One region of the Bacillus sp. AFS031507 genome, then DNA from elsewhere that is predicted to be linked to it. Evidence: riboswitches for the same ligand, from Rfam matches in the RefSeq annotation. Region 1 holds a riboswitch; the other holds the start of a gene.
What was found. A riboswitch is a leader RNA that binds a small molecule or an ion and turns the genes downstream of it on or off. The one in region 1 is predicted to bind S-adenosylmethionine.
Positions count from the first base shown of each region.

Region 2: linked by a shared signal. The riboswitch ahead of COE25_RS00810 (sugar ABC transporter substrate-binding protein) and the one ahead of mtnW (2,3-diketo-5-methylthiopentyl-1-phosphate enolase) in region 1 are both predicted to bind S-adenosylmethionine.

Region 1 is NZ_NUOW01000013.1:391,664-397,365, reverse strand. It holds gene COE25_RS14545 (pyridoxal phosphate-dependent aminotransferase) at 1-1,046, shown strand, start outside; SAM riboswitch class I at 1,130-1,238, shown strand; gene mtnW (2,3-diketo-5-methylthiopentyl-1-phosphate enolase) at 1,311-2,522, shown strand; gene COE25_RS14535 (2-hydroxy-3-keto-5-methylthiopentenyl-1-phosphate phosphatase) at 2,519-3,193, shown strand; gene COE25_RS14530 (methylthioribulose 1-phosphate dehydratase) at 3,187-3,816, shown strand; gene COE25_RS14525 (1,2-dihydroxy-3-keto-5-methylthiopentene dioxygenase) at 3,847-4,380, shown strand; gene COE25_RS14520 (aspartyl-phosphate phosphatase Spo0E family protein) at 4,652-4,894, shown strand; gene COE25_RS14515 (ZIP family metal transporter) at 4,961-5,695, opposite strand.
Region 2 is NZ_NUOW01000001.1:164,220-169,921, reverse strand. It holds gene COE25_RS00825 (formate/nitrite transporter family protein) at 1-650, opposite strand, end outside; gene yfkAB (radical SAM/CxCxxxxC motif protein YfkAB) at 867-1,985, shown strand; partial or broken gene COE25_RS00815 (MFS transporter) at 2,056-3,233, opposite strand; SAM riboswitch class I at 3,505-3,612, shown strand; gene COE25_RS00810 (sugar ABC transporter substrate-binding protein) at 3,742-4,857, shown strand; gene COE25_RS00805 (sugar ABC transporter ATP-binding protein) at 4,927-5,702, shown strand, end outside.

The DNA.
Region 1 (5,702 bases):
ATCAGCCAACGCCTTCTCATATTGTTAAAAAACTTCAAGATGCAGCAGTGAATCCATTAAATCATAAATATTCTCCTTTTCAGGGACATCGTTATTTAAAACAGGCTGCCGCTGATTTTTATTTAAGAGAATATGGAGTGACCATTGATCCGGATAAAGAAGTGGCAATTTTGTTTGGGGGTAAAGCAGGACTTGTCGAAATCCCTCAATGCTTATTAAATCCGGGGGATACCATCCTTGTACCTGACCCCGGTTACCCGGATTATTGGTCTGGGGTTGCTCTTGCAAAAGCTGAAATGGTTACGATGCCGTTACGAGAGGAAAATAACTTTCTGCCGGATTATTGCGAACTGGATAAGTCTGTTTTATCAAAAGCAAAGTTAATGTTCCTCAATTATCCTAATAATCCAACAGGAGCTACAGCTACTCATGAATTTTTTGATGAGACTATTAAGCTAGCGAGTGATCATGATATTTGTGTTGTTCATGATTTTGCCTATGGTGCTATTGGTTTCGATGGTGAAAAACCAATAAGTTTTATGCAGGTTGAAGGGGCTAAAGAGGTTGGGATAGAGATATATACTTTATCAAAAACCTTTAATATGGCAGGCTGGCGTGTTGGTTTTGCTGTTGGGAATGAGAGTGTGATTTCAAGCATCGAACTTTTACAGGACCATCTTTATGTTAGTTTATTTGGGGCTGTACAAGAGGCAGCGGCTGAGGCTTTAATGGGCCCTCAGGATTGTGTACGGGAACTAAACGATCTTTATGAGCGAAGACGTAATGTATTGATTGATGGGCTTCGTTCATTGGGATGGAATGTCACCGCGCCAAAGGGTTCCTTTTTCGCGTGGCTCAAAGTTCCTGAGGGCAAAACATCTGAGGAATTTGCTAACATTTTACTTGAACAAGCACATATCATGGTTGCACCGGGAATTGGCTTTGGAGAATTTGGAGAAGGATATGTCCGTGTTGGGTTATTAACATCAGAACAACGATTAGCCGAAGCTGTTGAAAGAATTAGTCGTTTGGAAATATTCTGTTAAATCGATTGACATTTTTTATTTTTCTTGCGATAATGCAAATTAAAGTTAAACAACATTATAAATTTAATAAAATACGAATCGTTTTCTTATCAAGAGCAGGCGGAGGGAAAAGCCCGATGAAGCCCGGCAACCGACTTAAACCAGTTTTAGGCACGGTGCTAATTCTTGCAGCAACAAGCTGATAGATGAGAAGATGTTAGTTTGCGGCTAACCTCTTCTTTGTTGAAGAGGTTTTTTATGTTTTTTGAAAGGACGTGTTTTTGAATGTCTAAAATAATTGCTACATATTTACTGCATGATGAAAAAAAGCCAACCAAAAAGGCTGAAGAGATTGCACTTGGATTAACTGTAGGTTCATGGACGAACTTGCCTGAACTAGAGCAAAGCCAATTACGCAAGCATAAAGGCAGTGTGGTATCAGTTGAAACGATTCCTGCAGAAAAAGGTGACCAATCTTTAATCCGCATATCCTATCCAGCGATTAATTTTTCTAATGACCTGCCTGCTATTTTAACAACCGTTTTCGGTAAGCTTTCATTAGATGGAAAAATAAAATTACTAGATTTACAGTTTGATGATGGATTAAAGAGTCAGTTCCCTGGCCCAAGGTTTGGAATTGAAGGTCTTCGGAAGAAATTAAACGTTTATAATAGACCGCTTTTAATGAGTATCTTTAAAGGAGTGCTCGGTAAAGATCTCGCATTTTTAGTTGAGCAATTAAAGCAACAAGCCCTTGGTGGTGTAGATTTTGTGAAGGACGATGAAATCCTTTTTGAAAATGAGCTAACACCATTTGAAAAAAGAATTGTCGAAGGAAAAAAGGCATTGCAAGAAGTATTTGACCAAACAGGACATCGAACTTTGTATGCAGTTAACCTAACGGGTAGAACATCGCAGCTGAAGGAAAAAGCAAGGAAGGCTGCAGAGCTTGGAGCGGACCTCTTACTGTTTAATGTGTTTTCCTATGGCATAGACGTCCTGCAGGAATTAAGAGAAGACGATAAAATTGCCTTACCGCTCATGGCACACCCTGCAGTTAGTGGTGCTTTTACATCATCTCCAGTTTATGGATTATCCCATTCATTATTGCTTGGAAAGTTGCTTCGTTATGCTGGTGCTGATTTGTCGTTGTTCCCATCCCCATATGGAACCGTGGCGTTAGAGAAGACGAAAGCACTGTCGATTGCAAGTGAGTTAACCGTAGAAGATGTCTTTAAAAAGTCATTCCCAGTTCCATCAGCGGGAATTCATCCAGGCTTGGTTCCTTTATTAATTCATGACTTCGGTATTGATTCTGTCATTAATGCAGGCGGAGGGGTCCATGGCCATCCAGATGGTGCACGCGGAGGGGGCCTTGCGTTCCGTCAAGCGATTGATACCAACCTTAAAGGAAAGTTATTAGCCGAAGGTGCAAAACAGCATCCTGAGCTCCATACGGCACTAAAACTATGGGGTAATGCAGAGGTGACCGTATGACAAAACCAGTGATTTTTTGTGATTTTGACGGAACGGTAACTGAAAGTGATAACATCATTAGCATGATGGAAAAGTTTGCTCCTCAAGGGTGGGAACGGATCAAAGATCAAATCCTCTCACGTGAGATTTCGATCAATGAAGGAGTCGGGAAACTTTTCTCCTTATTACCAAGTAAGTTAAAGGATGAACTGACTGAGTTTGCGATTGAAAATGCAAAGATTCGCCCAGGATTTGGAGAGTTTGTTGAATTTGCGCGTGCAAAAGGTATTCCATTTTATATTGTTAGTGGCGGTATTGACTTCTTTGTTTATCCAATCTTGGAGAAATATGGTCCATTTGATGGAGTTTATTGCAATGAATCGGATTTTACAGACGAGAGAATAAAAATTCTATGGCCGAATGAATGTGATTCATTATGTAACAATGATTGCGGATGTTGTAAACCAAGTATTATTCGTAAATTAAACACTCAGGAAAACCGTTTCAAAATTGTTATTGGAGATTCGGTAACTGATCTCGAGGCAGCAAAACATGCGGACTTTGTGTTAGCAAGAGATTTACTTCAGGAAAAATGTGTGGAATGGGGAATCAATCATCAAGGATTTACATCTTTTTTCGACTGTATCGAGGAAATTAATAAAAGAATTGAGGTGGATGAACTAACATGCTAAATGAAAGATGGAACGAATTAGCCGATGTAAAGGATGAGTTAGCTGAGCGTGATTGGTTTATGGGTACGAGCGGTAACCTGGCGATTAAAGTAAGTAATCATCCGCTTCAATTTTTAGTAACAGCAAGTGGAAAAGATAAACGCAAGCGAACAGATGAAGATTTTTTACTCGTGGATGAATTTGGCCGTGCAGTTGAAGAAACACATTTAAAGCCCTCAGCAGAGACACTTCTTCATGTCGAAATTTACCGTCGAACCAATGCTGGCTGCAGTCTCCATGTGCATACGATTGATAATAATGTGATCTCAGAAGTTTATGGTGATAATGGTGAGGTCACATTTAAAGGTCAAGAGTTAATCAAGGCCTTTGATAAGTGGGAAGAGGACGCAGTCTTAACAATACCAATTATTCACAATTATGCCCATATCCCGACACTTGCTAATAAGTTTTCTGAACATGTTTCAGGAGATACTGGAGCTATCTTGATTCGCAACCATGGAATAACGGTATGGGGGAGAAATGCCTTTGAGGCTAAAAAAATCCTTGAAGCCTCAGAGTTTTTATTCCGCTACCAATTACGTTTACTAGAGCATAAACCATATCAATTATTTAAAGTCGTGTAAAAAATATTAAAAATGAGAGGATGATGAAGAATGGCTTATATTACTTTTCAAACCAGAGAAGAGCAAATTCATGAACTAGAAGAGGTTGCAAGCTTTCTGGAGTCGCAGGAAGTTATTTATGAAAATTGGGATATTAGTAAGCTTCCCGCTGAACTCGTAGAAAAGTATCTTTTAAGCGATGAAGAAAAGGTAGAAATTCTAGCTGCATTTGAAGGCGAAATCGCAGATATTTCTGCTAGACGTGGCTACAAAGCTCAAGATGTCATTTCTTTATCAGAAAATACTCCAAATTTGGATGTATTACTGACAAACTTTAAAAATGAGCATCATCATACAGATGATGAAGTTCGTTTCATAGTCAGCGGCCACGGTGTCTTTGTCATCCAAGGTAAAGATGGTGAGTTCTTTGAAGTACATCTCAATCCAGGAGACTTGATTTCTGTACCTGAAAATACAAGGCACTATTTTACCCTTGAAGAAGATCGGAAAGTGGTTGCTGTAAGGATTTTTGTTACCACCGAGGGATGGGTACCTATTTACGAAAAAGAAGAAGTAAATCAATAACAGATACTAAAACTGGCTGCAGATTATTGCAAGCCAGTTTTTTTATTGTGTCTATAAGAATGGTGAAATGGAATAAAACGCTTGCAAACTAGAAGAATTTTGTCGTAAAAACAAGAATTTATTTGAGGGATTTGTCGAATAACGAAAGAAATAGGATGTTTTGTCTACTTTTGCGATTGTGTTTACTTTTATAATAATTCTTGTCATAATTCATCAAGTAGTCTAATTTTTTGTTGTTTACAGTAATAGAGTAAGAGGTAGGGGGATAATCGTGTGCGAGTATAGTAATACACAGATTGAAATGATCGAAGAGATAAAGGCTAAAAGGGAATTAATGATAAATAGCGCGAATACACAGGGGTTTACCAATGAGATGACAATAAGATATAGCCAGGAGCTAGATGAATTAATAAATGAGTATCAAAAAGTAATGGACCAAATCTCTAGGCCAAATGAAGAAATTAAATTTGCCTTTAAACAAATGATCATGGTTTGGCCGAAGATTTTAGTCTAACGATAATTAAGTAAGAGAGTGAAAAGTTTAAATTTGTTCAGCCGCTTAGTTAAAGATAAAAATTTCTTATGAAAAAATATCAATTATGTACACCATGACAAGCAACCCCAAGATAAACGCATAGGTGGAAACGCGCTCATTTCCGTCGCCATGGCTTTCAGGAATTAATTCTTTATAAATAATAAATAACATGGCACCAGCAGCAAATGATAGACCATAGGGGACTAGTCCTTGAACAAATGAGGTTAAAAAATACCCTAATAAGGAAGTAATGATTTCAATGGCTCCAGTTAAGGTTGCAATAATGAAGGCCTTCAGTTTACTAATTCGCTGATTGATTAAAAATAATGCGACAAGTAGGCCTTCCGGCGCATTTTGAAACCCAATAGCTAAAGCAATTAAATTTCCAGTATCCCCCTGTTCGGATGCATAGCTTACGCCAACTGACAATCCCTCAGGAATATTATGAAGGGTAATTGCAGATATAATTAACAACGCCTTCTCATCAAATTGAATTCCCTTTTTGTTATGCTGTAAGTCAATATGAGGGATATTTTTTTCCAAAGTAGTCAGCACCCATACTCCTAAACAAACTCCTACAAAAAGTGAACCAAAGCCTCCTGTTCTTAATGCCTCAGGGATCAACCCAATCGTAGAAGCTGCCATCATAATTCCTGCACTAAATGCTAATAAAACATCTTTCCAACGATGTGTAATGGAATGAGGTATAAAAAGTATAATTAGTGCACCTGCCCCCGTAGATAACGCCGAAAGAACACTTCCGAAAATAACTTCAGTCATTACACAT
Region 2 (5,702 bases), on a different contig from region 1:
TGGTTTAAAACTAAGGCAATGGCAAACGTACACATGTTAGCGATACTATGTTCATATCCGGAAATAAAGAAACAAAAAACAAACAACATCATCGCAAACATCTTCGGTCCATCGCCTTTTAGACCCATCGGAAGAAAAAAGGCCATACAGACGAGCCAATTACATAGAATCGCTCGGAAAAATAGCTCGGTTGTTGGAACCTGCATTTTGATCTCGACAACATGGAGTAAAAAGCCGTTAACCTCTGAACTTTCATAAAGCCCTGTTGTAAAAATAATAAAGGCAAAGACCGCCGCCCCGAGAATATTTCCAGCATAACTGCAAACCCATAACTTCAAAACCTCTGTCCAGGTCATTTTCTTACGCAGCGCTGCATAAGTGTAATAAAACGTATTTCCGGTAAATAAATCGCCACCGCCATAAGCGATTAAAATGATAGCAGATCCGAAGGTAAGTGCCGCCATCGGATAGGCAAACGGGTTATCTTTAACATAAAAGAAATTCCCCGTTTTAAACGCTACAATGACGCCAAAGCCGATAAACATACTAGCAAGCGCCGCCCGTAAAATATAACGGAGGATGCTTTTCCGGAAAATTTTCATCTTTTTTAGGGCGAGTTTCTCGGCTTCACCTAATGGCTGCATTTCCATGTTTGTCATAACCACCATTCACGAATAGATATTATCCGTTTATTTTTAATCGAAAAGGGCTTAGTTATGTATTATTGGGTAAATTTTTCATTAAACAAGCTTAGTATAATAACATTTTATAAAACATAAACTTTTGTAATAGTTAAAAATAGCAATAACATCCGTAATTCAGTTATAATAGAGGAGTTTTTTGAAGACTGATTTTAAGGAGTCATTATGTCGACATTGAAAAAAATTACCCCTTCGTATGATCCATGGGAAGCCTATTTAGATATCGAGCAATATGGAAAGCCTCAGTTAACCAATATCGAGTTCACCACAACAACACTTTGTAATATGCGCTGTGAGCATTGTGCGGTAGGCTATACACTCCAAACAAAGGATCCACAGGCGATTCCTCTTGATTTGCTATTAAAAAGATTAGAGGAAATTCCAACATTACGTTCGATAAGCATTACCGGAGGAGAACCGATGTTATCCTTATCCTCGGTAAAAAATTATGTTGTACCGATTTTAAAATATGCCCATGAGCGTGGTGTACGGACGCAGATTAATTCCAATTTAACCCTAGATCAAGATCGTTATGGATTAATCGTGCCTTACTTAGATGTTTTACATATTTCGCATAACTGGGGGACCGTCGATGATTTTGTCGAGGGTGGCTTTGCCAGAATGGAACGGAAGCCTGAATATGAACAACGGGAAAAATATTTTAATAGAATGATAGAAAATAGTCGTGGACTGGTAAGAGCAGGGGTGATGGTATCGGCGGAAACGATGCTAAACAAGCGGACACTACCGTATTTAGAAAAAATTCACCGCCAAATTGTTGATGAAATGCTATGCCAGCGCCATGAAATACATCCAATGTACCCAAGTGATTTTGCTAGCAATCTCGAAAGCTTATCACTTAATGAAATAAGAGAAGCAATCCATCACTTACTAGATGTCAGAGATGAAAATGTGTGGATGCTGTTTGGCACGCTCCCATTTTATGCATGCAGCGATAATCAAGAGGATTTAGCTCTTTTACAACGTTTATATAAAAGTAAAAATGTCACCGTCAGAAATGACCCTGATGGACGTTCGCGATTGAATGTAAATATTTTTAACGGAGATATTATTGTTACTGATTTCGGTGATACACCGCCACTTGGAAATATTCTGACAACAAATCTGTTACATGCATATGATACCTGGCAGTCGTCTGCCTTAGCAAAGGAATTAAGCTGTCATTGCCCGGCGGTTAAATGCCTTGGACCCAATATATTAGTTAAGAACAGTTATTATCAGGAAATGGACTTTACCAAGCGAGAAAACAGAATTAAGAAATAAAGCCAAAGCACTTTAAATGCATTAAATTTAAAGTGCTTTTTTACTTATTCCTTGCCCAATCTTAAAGTAATTAAATCGAGTGTTTTACAAGCTTTGGGTGACGATGCATTGAAACAAATAAAATAAATCCGCTAATAATTAATAATGAACTTGTACTGATAAAAACGGCAGAAAAACCGTAGTAACCAGATATGAATCCACCCAGCATCGGGCCGACAATATTCCCAAGGAAGCGCAAGCTGGTATTATAGCCTAATACTTCGCCTTGCATCGCAATCGGTGCCTCTTGACGGATATATGCAATCCGTACAGGAATAATTCCGCCAATCGTAACACCCAGTGCAAAGCGGATGATAACCAGTTGCCAAAGGCTAGAAACCGCTGCCCCAGGCAAGTAGACAATCCCCGCTAGAAAAAGAAGAATAACTAATATTTTGATATACCCATACTTATCAGCGATTTTCCCCCAATTTCTCGACATTAACAAATTCCCCAGTCCCGCAGCGGAAAAAGCAATCCCTGAATAAATGGCAACATTAGTTGTGCCATGCAGATCACTAACAAATAAGGATAAAATTGGTTGAATGCTAAAGTGAGCGATCTGAACTAGGGCTGAAATTAGTAGGACTGTTAATAACACAGGGTTACGAATAATATGTTTAAAAACTTCTTTGCTTGAGTAATGTGTTTTTGCACCCTTAGAAATAGGTATCAAGAATTCCTTTGTGGCAATCACTAACAGGACAGAGATGAAAATCGAAATGGACGTCCATTTAAAGGTAGTGGAATAGCCAAGAGAATCAGCTAAAACACCACCCAGTATCGGTCCTAACAATGAACCTGTAATACTACCTGTTTGGTACCAAGAACACGTCCCGCAATCTCCTTCGGTGTTTGCGTTGAGATAAAAGCCTGTGACATCGGAATAAAGCCCGAAAAGAAGCCCATGAAAAAGCGCAGTAACAGTAGTTGCCAGACAGAATGGACATAGCCCATTAGAAAAATAGATAAGCCCATCCCTAATCCGGAAATGATAAGGATTCTTTTTCTCCCATAACGGTCGCCAATTCTACCCCAAATTGGTGAGAGGAGGAAGGCAGAAACAAATGTGATCCCAAAGGTGATTCCCGACCAATGCTGAACATATTTTTCCGTGAAGTTACCAAACGTCTCAATGTACAATGAAATAAACGGCATAACCATTGTCATACTTCCTGCTACAAAGAAGTTCGCAAACCACATGATCATTAAATTACGCTTTGCACTTCTCTCCTGATACACTTTAAATAACACTTCTTTCTGAAATGTATTTCGATTAACTAAATATTATCATACCGAAATTTCTGATAATTTTTAAAGGGATATCCCTTATATATAAAATTGGAAATTACGTTTACTACTATTCAAAGGTTTTGGCGGATTGGGAATAATAACTGTATTACAAATATTCAAAACACTATTGACAACTTGTTAATGGGAGACTAAAATCTAATTTATTACTTTAAATGAATAATACGTTCTCTTATCAAGAGTGGCAGAGGGACTGGCCCGATGACGCCCAGCAACCGTTCCGTTTGGAATTGGTGCTAAATCCTGCAAAACAATTTATTGTTTTGAAAGATAAGAGAGGAGTAGTCCCTTAATTTGTGATGAAACCTCTCTTTTCTGGAGAGGTTTTTTATTTTTATATAAAAACAAACCTTTCCAATCGGAGTAATGGAGTATTGATAAGAATCTAAAAGGGGGAGCTTTAATCATGAAAAGAAATATCTTTAAAAGTACACTCGTATCAGCATTAGCAGCAACACTCTTACTCACAGGCTGTGCTTCTGAGGGAGAAACAAAACAAGCAAGCGCTCATAAAAAGGTTTCACTTGAAGGTGTATCTGAAAAGTTTACAAGTGGTGATCCGTTAAAAATCAAGGTTATCCGAAAAATTGGCGGTGACGATCATACTGCCCAGTTCTTAGCAGGTGCAAAAGAAGAGGGAGAAGCCTTAGGTTTTCAAGTGGACGTGTTTTCCGCAAATGGTGACACAGCTAAGTTCCATGATGCTATTAATCAGTCATTAGACCAGGATTATGATGGATTTATCATTTCTCATGGTGACGATGATGCGACTGTTAATGATGTAAAAAAGATAGTTGAAAAAGGAAAAAGTGTAGTTACATTTGACTCGAATCCAAATATTGCGAAGGTTGATGGAGTAACGCTTACTTCACAGGATGATGAAGCCTTAGCAACTTTGGCCCTTGATCAACTCGTAAAGAATACAAACGGAAAAGCAAATATTGCCTACCTATGGGTCGACGGTTTCCCTGCAATGGTTAGACGTAATAAGGTTTATCAAGATGTCCTTTCAAAAAATCCTGAAATTAAAGAAGTGGAACGCTTTGGTGTGGCAGCGGCAGATACAAGTGTACAAACACAAAACGCAGTTGCAGCCATGTTAAATAAATATCCAAAGGGCAAACTCGATGCCATATTTGCTACTTGGGATGCTTTTGCAATCGGTGCAGCACGAGCTTTGAAAGAAGCGGGACGTGAAGAAGTAAAGATTTATGGAATCGATGTTTCCAATGCGGATCTGCAAGAAATTCAAAGAAAAGGCAGTGCTTGGAAATACACAGCAGCTGTCGATCCGAAACTTATCGGTGCTGTTGATATGAGAATACTTGCGAAAAAGCTTGCGGGTGAAGAAACACCACAGACCTTTGATTTAGATGCTTCCCTTGTTTCACAAGAAAATCTTCTCAAAGCAAAAGAGCCTGTGAACATGGTTAATCTGGCAAAAATTATCCCAGGCTGGGGTCAATCGACTGCATTTGAGGAAGAGTGGATAAAAACGTTAAAGAAGCATTATAAAGAATAGTCGGTATACAACTAGACACTCTCTTTTTCAATAGATGAAGAGAGTGTTTGCTTACGGGGGATGATTTTGATGAGATCAACATTGGAGATGAAAAACATCTCAATAGAGTTTCCTGGTGTGAAGGCATTGAATCAGGTTGACTTTTCGATGGAAACGGGAGAAATACAAGCTTTGATTGGGGCAAATGGGGCAGGGAAATCAACGTTAATGAAGGTTCTCGCGGGTGCTTATGACCACTATACCGGTGAAATAAGGTTAGATGGAAAAAAGTTGAAGATTCGTTCTCCGAAAAATGCCCAGGACACAGGAATACAAATCGTTTATCAAGAAGTAGATACGGCTCTCATTCCATATTTAACTGTCGCAGAAAATATTATGCTCCATGATACAGTCCATAACATGGGGAAAAAGCAATGGATGAAATGGAAGGACCTTCATCAAAAGGCGGGGCAAATATTAGCGGGTATGAACATTAAGCTTCCGACGAAGAAGCTGGTAAGTGAGTTAACGTTAGCGGAAAAACAAATGATCTTAATCGCTAGGGCTGTTTCAAATCAGTGTAAGTTTCTTATTTTAGACGAGCCGACTGCACCATTGAGTCATACTGAAACGACGGAATTATTCCGGATCATCCGTGATTTAAAAAAGCAAAATGTAGGAGTTATCTTTATTTCCCATCGCTTGCCAGAAATTTTTGAAGTCTGCGATGAAGTGACCGTAATGAGAAACGGTGAATTTGTTGCAAAAGAGCGAGTTACTGATACGACCATCAACAAAGTGGTGGAGCATATGCTGGGACAAAAATTAGAAGAACAGTTCCCAGTGAAGAATACGTCCATTGGAAA